Linked DNA regions of Lujinxingia sediminis. The protein of the gene in region 1 interacts with the protein of each later gene in a pairwise test. Links are inferred from orthologs where the notes say so. Each region holds a gene or a part of one and is shown in the gene's direction. Other genes may lie near its edges. The genes, in order: EA187_RS06140 and EA187_RS04985.

Evidence for each region.
Region 2: the proteins of EA187_RS06140 (region 1) and EA187_RS04985 interact in binary tests that used the Escherichia coli proteins (3 or more experiments, as listed by UniProt). The link is inferred for Lujinxingia sediminis from one-to-one orthologs.

The regions. Positions count from the first base shown.
Region 1 is NZ_SADD01000002.1:68,507-77,928, forward strand. The notes cover bases 1,405-4,825. They hold EA187_RS06140 (2-oxoglutarate dehydrogenase E1 component), read left to right. Parts: upstream 1,405-1,721; coding sequence 1,722-4,625; downstream 4,626-4,825. Other genes in these bases: odhB (2-oxoglutarate dehydrogenase complex dihydrolipoyllysine-residue succinyltransferase), read left to right, coding at 4,773-4,825. In the rest of the region: atpH (ATP synthase F1 subunit delta), read right to left, coding at 1-13; EA187_RS06130 (F0F1 ATP synthase subunit B), read right to left, coding at 79-693; EA187_RS06135 (F0F1 ATP synthase subunit B), read right to left, coding at 757-1,227; more of odhB, read left to right, coding at 4,826-6,005; lpdA (dihydrolipoyl dehydrogenase), read left to right, coding at 6,144-7,538; EA187_RS06155 (globin domain-containing protein), read right to left, coding at 7,733-8,161; EA187_RS06160 (hypothetical protein), read right to left, coding at 8,172-9,422. UniProt on the Escherichia coli protein: E1 component of the 2-oxoglutarate dehydrogenase (OGDH) complex which catalyzes the decarboxylation of 2-oxoglutarate, the first step in the conversion of 2-oxoglutarate to succinyl-CoA and CO(2).
Region 2 is NZ_SADD01000001.1:1,209,261-1,218,238, reverse strand. Bases 3,774-6,750 are described here. They hold EA187_RS04985 (ABC-F family ATP-binding cassette domain-containing protein), read left to right. Parts: upstream 3,774-4,254; coding sequence 4,255-6,246; downstream 6,247-6,750. Other genes in these bases: EA187_RS04980 (penicillin-binding transpeptidase domain-containing protein), read right to left, coding at 6,338-6,750; EA187_RS04990 (hypothetical protein), read right to left, coding at 3,774-4,048. In the rest of the region: EA187_RS05005 (hypothetical protein), read right to left, coding at 1-295; EA187_RS05000 (polyhydroxyalkanoic acid system family protein), read left to right, coding at 609-899; EA187_RS04995 (HEAT repeat domain-containing protein), read left to right, coding at 983-2,848; more of EA187_RS04990, read right to left, coding at 2,972-3,773; more of EA187_RS04980, read right to left, coding at 6,751-7,666; EA187_RS04970 (J domain-containing protein), read left to right, coding at 8,224-8,978. UniProt on the Escherichia coli protein: Genetic data indicate it may be involved in ribosome assembly or function.

The DNA.
Region 1 (9,422 bases):
GTACCTTTGCCATATCTACTCCTGATAAGCGCCTGTTCAGACCTCAGCCTTAAGGGGCTTTGGGCGCTTGAAATCCATTCAGTTCTTGGCCGCCGAAGACGCGTTACCCAGCTCGGCGACATAGCTCTCGACGAGCTTGTTCTGCACGCCGGCATCCACCCGATCACGTGCGACACGCTGTGCCATCTCCAGCGCCGTGTTGACCGCCTGCTCCTCGAGCATGGCGACCGCACGCTTGACCTCCTGCTGGATGGTCAGCTCGGCATCGGCCCGCATTTTCTCAACGCCCTTCTTGGCGGCGTCGATCAGGCGCTGTTTCTCGCGTTCGCCCTGCGCGTGATACTCATCGAGCATCGACTGACGGTCGCGCTCCAACGCCTCAAGTTTCGCATTGAGCTCTGCCAGACGCGCCTCGGCCTGCTCGCGGGCCAGCTTCGCGGCGTTCATATCCGCCAGGAAAGTCTCCCGTCGGTTGGCGAAGAAATCGCGGATCGCCGGCCCACCGAACTTGACGATGATTCCCAGGAACACCGCCAGGTTGAAGATGCCCGTGGCCCAGGCCGCCCAGGGGAAACCGTGCCCATCGCCCGCAGACGCCGCAAACGCCGGAGCGCTCACACACACCAGCAGCACCAGCACCTGCACAAAGATCGCCCGTCGGGAGCCCGCCACGCGAAGAAGTTTCGAAGTCATGTTCTTGTCCTGACTAACTAAAAATGGGCGCGCAGCCCTCATGGAAGGCGCGCGCTCAACGGCTTATCCCTGCGGGAGCACCTTCTGAACCATCGCCTCAGCCAGCGCGCGGGCACGCTCGTCGATCTCGGCGCGGGCCGCAACCACGCGCTCCTCGATCACCTTGCGTTCCTCGGCCAGCTTGCCACCGAGTTCCTCACGCACCTCTTCGAGGATATCGTCCTGCTCGGCAAGGCCCTGATTGCGCAGAGACTCACGCACATCCTGAGCTTCGCGGCGCGCCTGACTCAGCTTCTCATCGTACGAAGCCGTCAGCACCGCGGTCTGTGCGTCCATCTCACCGGCCTCTTCCGAGGAGCCTTGCACGCTCTCTTGGCGCGCCTCCAGGGTCTTGAGGTAGGGCTTGATCAGAACAAAGTTCAGGATCACAAAGACGAGCAAGAACGCGCCCATCTGAACGAAGAGCGTGCCGTCTATGTCGATCGCAACCGCTGCGACGAGCAGCGGACTTGAAGCGGTCATTACATCGATCATCGTGGCGCCTTTAAAAGTCAGCGGGAAATTGCGCTTCCCGCCTTATTTCTGGCCCTCTTGGCCGTTTTGCGGGAAAACCGTCGCGGCTTTAACACGGTGTTTTCAAAGGTGTCAAGGAAGCCATCTCCCGAGGGCCGGGCAAGCGCGCTGGCCCCAATTCTGCCGCGATCTTTCTTGACCACGATGTCCCCATCGCTATTGTAAGGATCAGGCGCCCCCGGGGCGCTTTTTTTAAACCCGGTACCTGCACCCGATCCTTGATGTGCGCACCTCTTCTCTCTATGGCTCCCGGCTATCTTGTGCGACGCACCCGACGCACCTCACCGATCTCGCCGCACGTGCGCCAGGCCCGGCGTGCCCTTTACCCGGCTCGCTCCCGCCTGGGGAGCCCTGCTCGCAACCTCTTCTTACGCTCTGAGAAATAGCTTCGCGCCCCGGTCGTTATGGGACACGACCAGGTCGCTCGCCTTGCATCCTTTGTCCTTCAGAAGTTGATGACCGTGAAAGACTCGAACGAGCAAGCATCCAACTCGCCCCGGCCCACCGCCGCCGAAAGCCAGTTTACCGGGGAGAACCTCGCGTTCATCGAGGATCTCTACCGCCAGTACCTCGACGATCCTTCCGCGATCGATTCAAGCTGGGAGCCGATCTTCCAGGAGTACTTCGGCGGTGATGCCCTGCCAAACGGCAGCGCCCCTCACTTCAAGCCCCGCTCGATCTTCGAGCCCGCCCGCCTGCCCTCGCAGGAGATCGGCGGCGAGGCCGTCTGGGTGGATAAGGCGGAGGGGATCACGGTGAAGGCCCCCGGGCGTACCGAAGGGTTTGCCGCCCGCGTCGAGGCGATCGTACGTGCGTTCCGCCTCCACGGTCACCTGATCGCCACGATCGATCCTCTTGAGCGTCCGCGCCGCCCCTCCCCCCCGGAGCTTGAGCCCTCGCTCTATGGCTTCTCCGCGGGCGATCTTAAGGCGAAGGTCAACTACGAGCCCCTCTTCGGCTCGCGCGAGGTGACCCTGGGCGATCTTCTCCAGCGTCTGCGCGATCTTTATTGCGGCCATATCGCCGTCGAATACCAGAACATGCCGGGCAGCCAGTCGCGCACCTGGCTGCGTGATCGCATCGAGCGAAACGACTACGCCTCGCTCGATGTCGCCGCAGATGGCCCGCACATCCTCAAAAAGCTCGTCGACGCCGATGCCTTCGAGACCTTCCTTCACCGGAAGTACGTCGGGGCCAAGCGCTTCTCGCTGACCGGCGGGGAGTCGCTGATCCCCATGCTCGACTTCATGCTCGAAGAGGCCGCTGACGCCGGCGTCGAAGAGGTCGTCGTGGGCATGGCCCACCGCGGTCGCCTTAACGTGCTCCACAACATCATGAACAAGCCGGCTAAGGCGATGTTCTCGGAGTTTGAGAAAGTTCAAACCCCGGAGGAGTACGTCGGCAGCAGCGACGTCAAATACCATATGGGGTTCTCCAGCGATCACCCCACGCGCAACGGCAAGACCGTTCACCTCTCGCTCTGCTTCAACCCCAGCCACCTGGAGTTTGTGAACCCGGTGGTCCTGGGGCGCGTGCGCGCCAAACAGGATCGTCTCGGTACCGAGGCCGCCCGTCAGAAGCTCCTTCCCCTGCAACTCCACGGCGACGCCGCCTTCAGCGGGCAGGGCATCGTCACCGAATCGCTCAACCTGGCACGGGTCAAGGGCTACAACGTCGGCGGCACCATCCACGTGGTGATCAACAACCAGATCGGGTTCACCACCAACCCCGAAGACAGCCGCTCGACGACCTATGCCACCGACGTGGCGAAGATGCTCGAAGTCCCCATCTTCCATGTCAATGGTGACGACCCCGAAGCCTGCGTGCGCGTGATGAAGGTTGCCATGCAGTACCGCCAGCGCTTTGGCGAAGACGTCATCATCGACCTGGTCTGCTACCGCCGCTACGGCCACAACGAGGGCGACGAGCCGCGTTTCACCCAGCCGATGATGTACGGCGCCATCGACGGCTCCAAGCCGGTCCGCGAGAAGTACGTCGACAGCCTCATCAAGCGCCAGATCATGAGCGCCGACGAGACCGAGGCAGTCTGGAACGAGCGCATGGACTACTACGGCGAAGTCTTCAAAGAGGTGCGCGAACAGCCCCAGCCCAAGTTCATCAGCAGCCTCGACGGACTGTGGACGCCCTATCACGGCGGCGAGCTTCAAGCCGGCGCGGGCAACGACGCCCCCATCGACGAGAATCTCTTCAAGGAGCTCGCGCGCAAGCTCACCGAGGTCCCTGAGAGCCACAACGTGCACCGCACCCTGCGCCGCTTCCTCAAGGGACGCGAGCAGGTCGCCTCCGGCGAGGCTCCGGCCGATTGGGGCACCGGGGAGGCTCTGGCCTTCGCCTCACTGCTGATCAACGGCACGCGCATCCGCATGACCGGTCAGGACTGCATCCGCGGCACCTTTAGCCACCGCCACGCCGCCCTCTTCGACACCGAGACCGGCGAAGGCTACTGGCCGCTTCGAAACCTGAGCGAAGACCAGGCCTCCATTGAGATCTACAACTCCACCCTCTCCGAGAACGCAGTCCTGGGTTTTGAGTACGGCTTTAGCCTCGACTCCCCCGATGCGCTCGTGCTCTGGGAGGCGCAGTTCGGCGACTTCGTCAACGGTGCCCAGGTGATCATCGACCAGTTCATCAACTCCGGCGAAGACAAGTGGAAGCGCCTCAGCGCGCTCACCCTTCTCCTGCCCCACGGCTACGAGGGGCAGGGCCCGGAGCACTCGTCGGCGCGCCTTGAGCGCTTCCTGCAGCTCTGCGCCGGCGACAACATGTACGTCTGCAACATGACCACACCGGCGCAGTACTTCCACGCGCTGCGTCGCCAGGTCCTGCACACCGCCCGCAAGCCGCTGATCGTGATGAGCCCCAAGAGCCTGCTGCGCCACAAAGACGCGGTCAGCCCCATGGAAGACTTCACCACGGTCGGCTTCCAGCCCATCCTCAAAGACACGCGCGAATCGGTGAACACCGAGAAGGTCCGCCGCGTGCTGCTCTGCTCGGGCAAGGTCTACTACGACCTGTGCGACTACGCCGCCGAGCAGGGCATCGACGATGTGGCCATTGTGCGCGTCGAGCAGCTCTACCCGCTCGAAGGCAAACTTCTTCAGGAAGCGGTCGCCCCCTTTAAGAACTCTCGTGAAGTCGTGTGGGTCCAGGAAGAACCCAAGAACATGGGCTCCTGGCACTACATCTTCCCGCGTCTTATTGAGCTCTTCGGTGCCGATCCGCTCCCGGCCTACGTCGGCCGCGTGGCCAGCGCCAGCCCGGCCACCGGGGCCTACGAGAGCCACGAGCTGGAGCAGCGCGCGCTGGTCACCAAAGCCTTCGCCGAGACCCTCGATTAAGCCCCAGGCAAGCCCCCTGCGGGCTTGTGTTTCAGCGCCCAGGTCTGGTAACCCCTTGGGCGCGGCGAGGCTGAGCTTCGCCAGTCCATGTTGTGATGTTGAGCCCCTGTATTCTAGTACTTACGTTGCACGCCTACGAGGCCTTACATGAGCGTACCCGTAGAGGTCCCCACCCTTGGTGAGTCTGTCACCGAGGCGATCATCGCTGAATGGCTGAAAAAAGAAGGTGATTTCGTCGAGGAAGACGAAATCATCGCCGAGCTGGAGACCGACAAGATCACCGTCGAAGTTCCCGCGCCGGTCGCAGGCACCATTAAAAAGCTGCGTTTTGCCATCGACGACTCCGTTAACCCGGGCGATGTCATCGCCGACATCGAGCCCGGTGAGTCCAAAGGTGGAGACGCCGGCGATGCGAAAGCCGAGGCCTCGGCTGACGTGGCCCCCAAAGCCGCTGCTGCCGCCGAGGAAGGTGACGACACTGACCACGACAAGGTCGGCCCGGCGGTACGCCGCCTCGTCGAAGAAAACAGCCTGGAGCTTGCCGACATCAAAGGCACCGGCCCCGGCGGACGCGTCACCAAGGGCGATGTGCTCGCGCACATCAAAGAGGGCGGCAAGCCCGCCAAGAAAGCGGCCGCCCAGAAGGCCGTTGAAGCTTCGCGCCCCGCCGTTGATCAGGGCGCGCTCGAAGAGCGCGTGACCATGAGCAAGCTGCGCCAGACCGTGGCCCGTCGTCTGGTCGAAGCCCAGCATAACGCCGCGATGCTCACCACCTTCAACGAAGTTGACATGACCGAGATCATGGCCCTGCGCAAGCAGTACCAGGATCGCTTCGTTAAGAAGTACGGCTTCAAGCTGGGCTTCATGTCCTTCTTCATCAAAGCCTCGATCGAAGCGCTCAAGGCGTTCCCCTCGGTCAACGCCGAGATCGACGGCGACGACATCGTCTACAAGAACTACTACAACATCGGCGTGGCCGTCGGCGGTGGCCGTGGGCTGGTGGTGCCGGTGCTCAAGAACGCCGACCAGTACAGCTTCGCTCAGACCGAGCAGGAGTTGGGCAAGCTCGTCGACAAGGCCGTCAACAACAAGTTGACGCTGCCTGAGCTTCAGGGCGGCACGTTTACCATCTCCAACGGTGGCATCTACGGCTCGATGCTCTCCACGCCCATCCTCAACCCGCCGCAGTCGGGTATTCTGGGCATGCACAACATCGTGGAGCGCCCGGTCGCCATCAACGGTAAGGTCGAGATCCGCCCGATCATGTACCTGGCCCTCTCCTACGACCACCGCATCATCGATGGTCGCGAGGCGGTCAGCTTCCTGGTCCGTATCAAAGAATGCCTGGAAAACCCCGAGCGCATCCTGCTCGAAGTCTGATCCCTGGCGAGCAGCGCTCCCAGCGCGACCGTGAGAGGTCGGGGCCCGCGCCCCGGCCTCTTCGCCCATATAAGGCCCGGTCGCCTCGGCCTTTCGTGCTCGCCAGATGGCCTCAACGCCCTGAACAAAGGCTCTCCTATGTATGATCTCGTTGTGATCGGTTCCGGCCCCGGCGGCTACATCGCCGCCATCCGCGCCGCCCAGCTCGACATGAAAGTCGCCGTCGTCGAACGCTATGCCACCTTCGGCGGCACCTGCCTCAACGTGGGCTGCATCCCATCAAAGGCGCTGCTCGAATCGAGTGAGCGTTATGAGGAAGCCAAAGACCACTTCGCCGACCACGGTATCACCGTCGGCGAGGTGAGCTTCGACCTCAAGAAGATGCTCACCCGCAAAGACGAGGTCGTCGCCAGCCTCACCGGCGGCGTAGCTGGCCTCTTCCAGAAGAACAACATCGCCACCTTCCAGGGCCACGGCACCATCGTGGATACCAAAAAGGTCGAGGTGAAGAAGGACGACGGCTCGGTGGAAACGCTGGAGACCGAACGCATCCTGATCGCCACCGGCTCCAAGCCCATCACGCTGCCCGGCGTGGACATCGACAAGGAGTACATCGTCGACTCCACCGGCGCGCTGGACTTCCAGGAGGTCCCGGGACACCTCGTGATCATCGGCGCCGGTGTCATCGGCCTGGAGCTCGGCTCGGTGTGGCGTCGCCTCGGCGCGAAGGTCACCGTCATCGAATACCTCGATGAGATCTTTGGTGGTCGTGCCGATAAAGACGTCGCGCGCCTGGCGCAGCGCGTCTTCAAGAAGCAGGGCATCGACTTTGAGCTGGGCGCCGCTGTGACCGGTGCCGAGGTCAAAGACGGCAAAGTCATCACCACCTTCGAGCAAAAAGGTGAGACCAAAACCATCGAGTGCGACCGTCTGCTGGTGGGCGTGGGGCGCAAGCCTTACACCGAAGGCCTGGGCCTGGAGAACATCGGCCTGGAGACCACCAAGCGCGGCTTCATTGAAGTCAACGCGCACTACGAGACTTCCGTTAAAGGCGTCTACGCCATCGGTGACGTCATCCCCGGCCCGATGCTCGCCCACCTCGCCGAGCACGAAGGCGTGACCTGTGTCGAGCGCATCAAGGGCATCGCCGGACACGTCAACTACGACGCCATCCCCGACGTGGTCTACACCCACCCCGAGATCGCCTCGGTGGGCAAGACCGAGCAGCAGCTCAAAGAGGCCGGCATCAAGTTCAAGGCTGGCAAGTTCCCCTTTAAGGCCAACGGCCGCGCCCGTGCTCTCAATGATACCGAAGGGTTTGTGAAGATCCTGGCCGATGCCGAGACCGACCGCATCCTTGGCGCGCATATCATCGGCCCGCGTGCCGGCGACCTGATCGCTGAGCTGGCGGTGGCCGTGGAGTTTGGCTCCAGCGCCGAAGACATCGCGCGCTCGACCCACGCCCACCCCACCCTCGCCGAAGTGATCAAAGAAGCTGCGCTCGACGTGGACGGCCGCACGCTCAACCTCTGAGCCGGCCCGTGGGGCGCTCTTACGCCCCACCGCTGGCGAGCGTGCAGACCTTTGCAACGCTCCCAGAGATGTGATCGCCTCGAAAACAAAAAGCCCGCATCCCTCTACGGGACGCGGGCTTTTTGATGCCTCCGTCGATCTGCTGAAGCGCAGTGGCCCGAAGCGCTTCCTTCCGACCATCCTGCCTACCGTCTTCACTCTCGGGGCCGAAACACCTCATAGCCCATGTCCTGGCGCGCCTGGTCCCCCTGGCGAATCACAAGATCGCGCATCGCCCGATCCAACCCCAGCCAGGCTTCGCGCACATGGCCGGGCACCTCGAAGATCTCCAACACGTCGATGAGAATCTGGTGGCGGCGATCAAAATGCCCCACGAGGATCGGCATCTTCTGGTGAGCCTGGCGAATCGGCGGGCCCTGGTAGCTGCCCTTCCGGCTGCCGATATGCGCATGCACATACGCGATCTGCGAGGCGATGAGCGCCTCTTTATCGCTGGTCGCAAAAAAGAAGCCGATCATCAGATCGTCAAAGAGGCGGTCGTAGAAGGTGCGCATCAACGTCTCCATGCGCGCTCGTCCGCCGACCTCCTCGATCACATCCCACGTTGCGCTCTTCGTTGCCATACCCGACCTCTTAGCCGATCTCGCGGCGGTGCACAGTCATCATCAACGCCCCTTCATAGATCGATCCCAGCAGGCGCTCGGCCGGAATCTGACGCAGCTCCCCAGGCTGGACCGTATGGTCACCGGCCCAGCGCAACGCGCCCTGGGCCAGGGTTACCAGGCGCAGGCGCAGGGGGGCGCTGGCCAGGGATTCGCCGATCACCTCGATCGGAATCCAGACCGGCGCAAAGTCGGCCTGCTCCGACCAGATCGCCGGCACACAGAAGACGGGCATTGCGCCCAGCGGGGCGTTGGGCGCCGGACTCTCAAAAACGTCCACAAGTAGCGGAAGTCCCAGTGAGCGGGCGAGCTCGGTGATCAAACCATCGAAGGCTGCTGCTGATTTCCGGGCACGCACCGGTGCCAGACGCCGCTCCCAGATCGCACGTGCGCGAGGAAGAAAGCCGCTGTAGCCGCCCAGAGCAAGGCTGAGCGCGCGCTGCTTTTCGGCGTCGCTCAGGCTGGCAAAGCGCGCGTTCATCGAGGCACGTGTCGCCGCGAACGCCGCATCGATCGCTTCTTGCATCTCGGCGGTGGCCGCAGGCACCCGGCGTGGCACACCCACGCGCCAGCTCTGATGTTCGCCCCGTGCCAGTGGTGCCCGCGCCTCAAAGGCGCGCGCACCAAGCAAGCCGGCGCGCACCGGCGCGGCAGCTCCCTGCAGGGCGCGCTCCATCCCGCGTAGAAGATCGCCCAGCGCGTCACGCTCCCGCGTCGACCAGCAAAGAAGGGGTGTGGTCCAGGGGAGGCTTGCGGGTTCGCTCAGGCCGGTGGCCACAGAAGGTGACTCGAAGACATCGAGTTCCAGGCTGGTGTCGTGGGCCGCTCGCCAGCTCCCAAGGTGGCGGGCCTCTTGCGCGAGAAGATCGCGCCAGGCCTGCGCAAGCTCCGCAAACGTTGGCCAGGCATCGAGTTCACCGCCCTGGGGCGTGGCCCCCTCGGCGAGCACCTCGGCCACCAGGCGCAACGCGCTTCCCTGATCAACGGCCGGAATCGAGCGCAGCGTGCGGGCGGCCTGTCGCAGCGCCGATCGTGGAGAAACCCCGCCGCACTCCCACAAAAGCTCGGTGAGCGCCCCGGCATGGCGCGCCCAGGGCGTCCGTTGCAGCGCGCTTCCCGCTGCCGCCACCGCACTCTGGAGGTAGGGTACCTCGCAGACGTCAAACCATTCCGGCCATCGGGGCTCGCTCGCCAGCGCACGCATCAGCGCTTCTCGACCTCT
Region 2 (8,978 bases), on another replicon or contig:
CGAGTTGGGCGGTCTCCGCCCGACGCATGGCGTCGCTGCGGGTTCCGTAAAGCGAGATCTGGTACGAACCTTCACCTGCGCCTTCCTCGCCGGCCTCTTCCTGAGTCTCACCGCCGCCTTCACCACCGCTGGCCGGTTGGGCGGGCTGCGGCACGGGCATCCCCGGAATATAAATCTGCGACTGACTGCCGTCGCCGGCGTCATCGTAGCGCTTGATCGTCTGCGCCTGGGCATCCACCGATGCTGCGCTCAGAGCGAGCGCGGCGGCGATCATCAGCATCCTGGGCGTTTTCATCCTGACCTCGAAGTACAGGGCACATCATTGAACCGGTGGGGAAGACGTCACGTCAAACTAACATCCTACTAAAAGGGGGAGCAAGTAATCTGCCCATCACATCATCCTTGCAGGGACCGACACGAGGAGCGAGAGCCTCCCCGGCAGCGATAGCGCGTCGGCCAAAGCCTCCTCGGTCCAAGGCTAGATTGACAAGCGAAAAGCCCGGTTGCTACCGTCTCCGCGCCTTACATTTGAATTTCTGGCCACTTCGGCCATCCAAACCTATGACGAGCAGGTACGTGCCTGACTCGCCAGAACAGGAGCCAGACCTATGTCGGATATCTCCATCAAGCGCCCGCACGGCATGAACCCCGAAGAAGCCAAAACCAAAGTCCACGGTATCGTCACCGATATCGAGGGCGAGTTCCCCGCGCTGGTCAACAAAATCAGCTGGAACGACGATAAGTCGCAGGCCAAAATCAAAGGCAAGGGCTTTACCGGGCAGTTTCAGGTGACCGAATCCGATGTGATGATCGACATCGACCTGAGCCTTATTACCCGCCCCTTCAAGGGCAAGGTTGAGGAGCGAATCCTCTCCCGCATGTCCGAATACTTCGGCTAAGGCCCCCTCTGTGCCGGCCAATGACGCCGACCTTAGCGGGTCGGCGCTTTTGTCTGGGCGCACTTTTTGGAAAGGACGCAGCGATGAAGTGGAAACACGCTCTGACCGCCATGACGGCGACCGCGATTGTAGCGCCAGCACCGGCGAGCTACGCCGCCGAACTCGGGGATGAGGCCCGCGAGCTTGCGCAGCAGCTTGAGGAAGATGCCAACCCCCAGGTGCGCGTCGCCGCGCTGCTCACCCTCGGTGAGACTGCCGACCGCGCTCAGCGTCGGGAGCTGGAAGCTAAAAAGGGGGCTGAAGCTGAGCGCGAGAAGCTGGCAGTGGGGCTTGCGCTGATGCTCGCCGGCGATCGCAGCGCGACCGCTTATAGTGCGTCCCTCCTCAAAGAGAGCACCACGACATATGCGCATCTACGCGAGTTGGTTTTTGCCCTGCCTGCGTCGGTTCAGCAAACCCTGCTCGCCGCCACACTGAACGGTGCAGATGCCGCCACGCGCCGCGATGTCTTCCGCTATCTGGCGCAGCAGAGCGGTGATCTTTACGGCCTGCTCCAGGACTCGCTCACGAGCACCAGTGCCGAGTTGCGCGAGGATGCCCGCGTGGCCACCGTGTACACGGCACACCCCGAAGCTCTGAACTTTGCAGAATCCATGCTGCGCAGCCGCGACGCGGGCGTCCGCAAAGATGCCACCGCCATCACCGCCGCGTTTCTCGACAAACCTGACGCCCGCGTTGAGCTGATCAATGTGCTGGAAAAGGCCCTCGAGAATCGCGATGAAGCGGTCAAACTCGAAGCGGCTCGCCAGCTGGTGCGTCTTGGCGAAGATAAAGGCGCAGCGCCGCTCTTCAAGCACGCCTCGGCGCTTGAACCGGCGGAGCGCGCCGAGATTTTTGGCTTCTTGATCGAGCATCGTGCTCGCGTGCGCCTCGATGAGGTTCGCCCCCTTATCGAAGCTACCGAAGATCAGCGCGACCGCGAGCTGCTTTACCAGCTCGCCGCCATCACCGGTGATGATGCTGTCTACCAGGAACTCGTCGCAATGTTCCGCAGCGACACGTTCAATGAGCGTCTCGTCGGCGTCCAGGCGCTCGGCCTGACCCGTCGGGCCGAGGCCCTGGAGCACCTGGGACGCGGGCTCTTTGAAGGACAGCGCGAGATTCGCCTCTACAGCGCACGCGGGCTCGGCCAGATCGCAAACCCCGAGGCGCTCACCGGCCTTCGTCGCGCCGTGACCAACGAGCGCGACAAAGAGGTTCGCCTGGCGGCCGTTGAGGCGCTCGGGAACATCAAAGATCGCGGCTCGGTCCAGGTGATGCGCTTCCTGACCACCGACCAGGATCCGGAGGTCAAACGCCAGCTCGTCGCATCGTTGATCAACACCGGGGTTCCCGAGGCCGCCCAGGCACTCGAGATGCTTCTTCGCGACCGCAACCTCGACGTGCAATGGGACGCCTTTGTCGGGCTGCTGAAGCTCGCGCCTGAATCGGCACAACGCCATATCAGCACCGCGCTTCGTAACCCGCCGGAGCAGTTCACCGACGCGCTAAACCCGCAGCAGCTCAGCGCGCAGATGCGCGAGGCGCTCTATACGGCGATGTTCAACCACAGCTCGTCCCGGGTGCGCCAGGCCGCGATCTCCCAGTTGGAGCGCTACCGCGAGACGTTGTTGCCGCTCGCGCAGAAGTTGGCGACCTCCGCGGGGCTCAATCCGGAGGTGCGGGCCGAGCTTGTCTATCAGCTTGCCAGCGCCGCTGACTCGAAGAACACCGCGACGCTTGAGAGCGTGGTCCGCCTCTTCGGTGAGGAGCCTGCAGCCATTGTTGCCGCCTGGGCCCTTGCGAGGGAAGGGCAGGCCGACATGGAGGCCTCCTTCCGTGGTTATCTCGGCCGCGATAACCCGCTGATGCGCGCGATTGCAGCGTACGGCCTGGCGCGCATCGACTGAGCCACGGTTCATCGTGCTTTATAAAAAACGCCCGCCTCGCACATGTGCGAGGCGGGCGTTTTTTTATTCGGAATGCTCTTCGACGCTTCGGTGGCAAGCGCTCTGCAGGCCGAGCAAAGCGGGTTAGAAGTCCAGACGTACGCTGGCTCCCACACTGTCTGCGCCCACGCCGACATCCCAGCTCAGCGCGTTGCGCTCCGCCTCTTCGGCCCCCATCGCACGCACGATCAAGTACCCTCCGGCGGCCAACGCAAGTCCACCGGCCGAAAAGCCGATGATGCGCATGGTATGCGCACGGTCCATCTGCGACTGGAGCTCCTCCGCCCGCGATACATCTCCCGGAGCAAGCGCCCGACGCCCGTTCACCAGCGCTTCAGCGTCGGTCTCAAGGCCTCCCAGCTGCGACTGGCCCACGACCCCCACGACCACTCCAGCCACGCCCAGGGCAGCAAGCCCCACACCCGGCAACAGCGAAGCACGCGATGCGACGGCCGGCGCCTCATCGATCGCATTCTCAAAGGTGAAATACACCGCCGGATTCTCGCCACGACGAAGAATGACGCGTTCGATGCGTTGTTCGCCGTCTTGAGATTGCGCGCTGATGACCGCCTCGCCCGGCGCCACCCCGTCAAGGGATTGCGAGCCCTGGCCGACCACCTGGCCATCGAGTCTCACCTCGACTTCAACGCCTCCGCTGACCTGCACCTGAACCTCGGCGCTCTCCCCCCAGACGAAGTGCTCGACCACGGCCGGTATCCCGCGGGACACCCAGGCGTCATCGCCCCTCAACGTCTTCTCCTCGATGCGCTCCAGGAACGTGCCCGTCTTAAAGTCGAAGAGGTAGATCGAGAACATGTGCACATCTTCACTGCGCTGGATCGAGCCGTAGACGAGCCGCTCTCCAGCCACAAAATCCTGCAGACCGGCCAGACACGCCTCATCCGGCGTACTGCATCCGCCCATCATCACAAGATCATCGATGGTGACTTCGCCGCCGGGGGCCAGCGTCATCTCCTCGGTCGCCTCCAGTGCATCATGAAGCTCGGTGTAGAAGCGATCCATCACCGCTTGATCCACCTCGGAGTTGGCAAAGCGTAGCACCACCACCTGCGCTGAATCTGAAGGCGCCTCCTGCGCGTGTGCCGAGGGCAGGGCGGTGCACATCACCATGGCGAAGATGCCAGAGAACCATCGTTTCATCGTTGTTCCTGGGCGTAAAAGATCCGGTCGGAATGCGTCTGATGCCGCCTTCGGACCCCGGATGTGATCATCCTGAAGGTACCAGGGACGATAGCAGTGGCTGGAAAAGGGTGTCAATTTGCGGGGGGCATCCCGCGCCTGCAACGTTGCCCGGACGACGCGTCATCGGTATACCTCGCGGGAACTTCCTCGCGGAGATGCACCTTATGATTCGTCTCGACACCATCAGCAAAGCCTACGGCAACGACGAGCTCTTCCGAAACCTCAACTGGCAGCTCTCACCGGGTCAGAAAATCGGCCTGGTTGGTCCCAACGGCGCCGGGAAAACGACCCTCTTCCGAGTTATCGTCGGCCAGGAGGAGGCCGACCGCGGCGAGGTCATCCAGCCGCGCGGTGTGCGCGTGGGCTACCTGCCTCAGGAGCTCGCTGTCGAAGAGCAGGGCAGTGTGCTCGACCTCGTGCTGGGAGGGCGCCAGGATCTGCTCGACATGGAGCGTGACCTGCAGCGGGCCGAGGAGGCGCTCGCCAGGGGCGAGAGCAGCGAACAGGCCAGCGCGGCCTACGCCGACCTTCAGGAGCAGTTTCGGGTGCGCGGCGGCTACGAATTTCGCAGCCGTGCCCGTGAGATTGCCGCCGGCATGGGCTTTAGCAACGAGGAGATGGACGCCCCCATTCAGACCTTCTCCGGGGGATGGCAGATGCGCGCACTTCTCTCGCGTCTGCTCCTCTTTCGGCCCGAGGTGCTCCTTCTCGATGAGCCCACAAACCACCTTGATCTGGAGAGCATCGAATGGCTCGAGAAGTTCTTGAGTGGCTACGAGGGCACCATCATCGTCATCAGCCACGACCGCTACTTCTTGAACCGCCTCGTCGACACCATCGCCGAACTCAGCGGCGGCCAGGTTCAGCTGTATAAGGGCAATTACGACAACTTCATCAAGGAGCGCCGCGAACGACGCGAGCGTATCGTCACCCAGGCAGCCGAGCAGGCCAAAGAGATCGCGCAGATCGAAGAATTCATCGAGCGCTTTCGTTATAAAGCCTCCAAGGCCCGCCAGGCCCAGAGCCGCATCAAGCAACTCGAGAAGATCGAACGTATCGTGGTCCCGCCCGACTACGAGGCGACCATCGGATTTGAGTTCCCGGCCCCTCCGCGCATCGGCAAAGTCGCTCTGGAGGCCCGGCAGGTTTCCAAACGCTTCGACGACAACATCATCTACGAAGGCGTCGACTTTGTGCTTGAGCGCGGCGACCACGTCGCGCTCGTTGGCCCTAACGGCGCCGGAAAGACCACGCTCCTCAAGATGCTCGCCGGACGCCTTCAGCCCGATGAGGGCGAGGTTGTTGAAGGGCATAATGTGCAGCTCCGCTACTTCGCGCAGCACTCGGTCGATCAGCTGGATCTTCGGCGCACAGTTCTCCAGGAGATGGAGGCCAGCGCCACCATGGAGTCGGCCAGTCGCGTGCGCTCGATCCTGGGGGCCTTTCTCTTCAGCGGCGACGACGTTCACAAACCCATCTCGGTGTTATCCGGAGGGGAGAAGGGCCGCCTGGCGCTGGCGAAAATGCTGCTGGAGCCCGCCGGCGTGTTGCTCCTGGATGAGCCCACCAACCACCTCGACATCTCGTCTCGCCAGGTGCTGGAGCACGCGCTCAAGCACTTCGAGGGGGCTTTCTGCGTCATCAGCCACGACCGCTACTTCCTCAATGAGGTCGTCAATAAAGTCGTGCTTGTCGAGGACGGCCAGCTCAAGCTCTACCCGGGCACCTACGAGGAGTTTCGCTGGCGACGCGAACGCGAGCTGGAGTCCGAAGACCAGGGGCAGGGGACCGTGAGCGCTGCCAGCCCGTCCTCGTCGGTGTCGGATGGCCCCCTGGTGTCCCGCAAAGACCAACGACGGGCCCTGGCCGAAATCCGCAAGCGCCGCGACGCCGAGACGCGCACGCTTCGCGCGCAACTCAAAAAGCTCGAAGCGAAGATCGAGGCGCTGGAAACCGAACATAGCGAACTCCAGACAAAACTCGCTGATCCGGCGACCTACGATGCCGGCGATGAGGTCGCCGGCATCAACCAGCGCTTCCATGCGGTGGAGGAAGAACTCACTGAGGTGCTCATGGCCTGGGAGGAGCAAGGCGCTGCCGTCGAAGCCATCGAGCAACGCTACGCCGAGGAAGAAGCGGCGGTTCGGGAGAGCTGAGCATCGCCAGCGCATCGTGCAAAACGCAAAGAAGGCCGCCTCCCGGATGGGGAGGCGGCCTTCTTTGGTACTGACGGCTTTTCAGCTTCGTTCAGCGTGAGGCAACAGCCTCATCGATAGTTCGACGACGCTCACTGGCGAGCTGATAGTAACGGCGCAGACCTTCACTGGCGCCCTGCGGCCCCACAAGGTGCCAGGCCGGATCGTTGGCCATCAGACCGGCCACGGCCACACCACGATCGCCTTCCCATTCTTTATGACGGGCAAAGCCAACGAACCAGGTGAACCGTAGGAAGGGCTCCTGGTTGGAGAGCGTGCCGGTCTTGCCGCTGACCTCCACCGAGCGCGGGAAAAGGCGGTTCTGACCGAAATAGCGACGCGCCGTACCACGCTCGGCCGTGGTCACCATCATCTCACTGAGCTTACGCGCGGTCTGCGGCGTCATCACCTCACGGAAAACCGTCGGCTCAAACTCATAGAGCGTCGTGCCGTCGGGTGCTTCATAGCGGTCGATCAGGGTGGGGCGCATCATCACCCCCTCATTTGCCATCGCCGCGCCGATCATCGCGCCGTGAATCGGGCTCAGGTGCGAGTGCCAGAAGCCGGCTGCCGCCCGTGCACGCTCATGCGGATCTTCAACCCGGTAGGCTTCGCTGACCTGCACCGGGAGCTCAAAGGGAATCTCCTGGTTGTAGCCAAAGCGCTCCGCCCAGGCCAACAACTCGTCGGCAGAGAGGTTGTTGAAAGCCTGCTTGGCGATCAGCGAGTTGATCGACCAGGCCAGGGCGCCTTCAAGATCGTTGCAGCGGTTATCAAGCCCGGGGCTTCCCTCGATGTTGCGTACGGTCAGCCCCCGGGTGCCCCCGTGGTAGCAAACCTCCTGGTGAGGATCGACGCCTTCGCCCTCAAGGAGTGCCGCGGCCGTCACGATCTTGAAAACCGACGCCGAGGGGGCCTGCGCCTGGCGGGTAAAATGATCAAACTCCTGCCCGCGACGGGAGTTCTCGGCCATGGCGAGCACACGGCCGGTGTGCGGCTCCATGAGCACCACGCCGCCGTGGGGCACGAGATTGGCCTGAAGCATCTGATCGAGGTAGGACTGCAACTCCGGATCCAGGGTGAGCACCACACGCGCACCGCTGGGAAGTGTCTGGATGAGTTTATCGCCCACGACCTCCGCTTTGGAGATATCAAGACCGGCAGCCACCCAGTTGTCGGGAAGAGCCGGGAATACCACCGGCTCAAAGCTGCTCGCCACACCCACCAGGCGCTCCGCGCGCTGGCGAGCCTGCGCCTGTGCTTCCTCGCGCGCCGCGCTCAGGCGCAACGTGCGCACGGCGCCGTCGGTGGCCGCAGCCCGCTCGGCGACCTGCTGGGCGCGTTCAACCTCTTGCACCGGGGGGCTGGCCCCGGCAGTCATCACGGTCGCTCCTACGACCCCGAAAGTTAACGCGGCGGTGGTGACCATCGTGGTCCAGACGCGATCTCGTCCTGAGATTGGCTTTTTCATAAAGCGTCGCCGATTCGGTGTGAATGAAGTTCATGTGTAATTTTCTGTGCCCAGACGGGGACTTCCGTTGTACCCGGGAACAACCGAGTGTCAAATTCCTCCCGCGAATTTCTGGCCGGCTTGCGAAAAATTGCACCAAGACTGAAAAACAGTCTTGACGCCCCCCCCAAAAGGGCCTAATTATCTGCGCCACGTCGGCGGTAAAAACACCGCAGACACTCCCAAGGCTACGTAGCTCAGCTGGTTAGAGCGAGCGGCTCATATCCGCTAGGTCCGGGGTTCAAGTCCCTGCGTAGCCACTTTAGAAAAGCCCCTGCAGCCCCCGCGCTGCAGGGGCTTTTCTTTTGGTCTTTTGGCGCCCGACATGACGCGTTGTCACTGCACACACGATTCAGTAGACTTCGGGCGCTTGAATTCGCCGTCAGACCGCCAGTTTTGGCGGACGTTTCCCCTGAGGAGCCCCCAGCATGAGTCAAGATACCGAAGCCGTACGCCACGAGATTCGGCAGATGCATCAGAGCCTGGCCGAGACCAGCTATTACGATCTTCTGGGACTCGCGAGTGGACTCGATGACGCGATCATCAAGCAGCAGGCCACCAAAGAGTTTCGCCAGCTCGCCAAGAAGTGGCACGTCGACCGCTTCAGCGCGCATGATCTGGGGGATGATAAAAAGCTCGTCCAGGAGATCTTCGCCACCATCAACACCGCCCACCAGGTGCTCACAGACCCGGAGAAGCGCGCCGAATACGATCTTCAACTCACCGGTGCCAACACCGATATCAGCTCCATCCTCACCGCGGAAAACGCGTTTCGGAAGGGCCAGAAGATGCTTGAGACTGGTGCCCACGCCGGCGCGCATGAGCAGTTCAAAATCGCCAGCGAGAACAACGCTGACGACCTGGAGTACAGGGCGCACTTTGTCTACACCGAGTATCTGCTCATCCAGAAGAATGCCGAGGGAACACCGCTCAATCGCACCAGGGCTCAGGAGATCTTTAAAGAACTCGACACGATCAGCATGGAGCTTACCGACCGCGACTGGTTGCTCACCTTCATGGGGGTCGTTGCCGAAGGGCTCGGCCGCACACGCGAGGCCGAAGGGCTCTTTCATCAGGCGATGCAGCACAATCCCCGCAATGTGGAGGCCAAGCGCCGCCTGCGCCTGATGGATATGCGTAAGAATAAGAAAAAGGGGTTCTTTGCGCAGTTGATGGAGAAAAT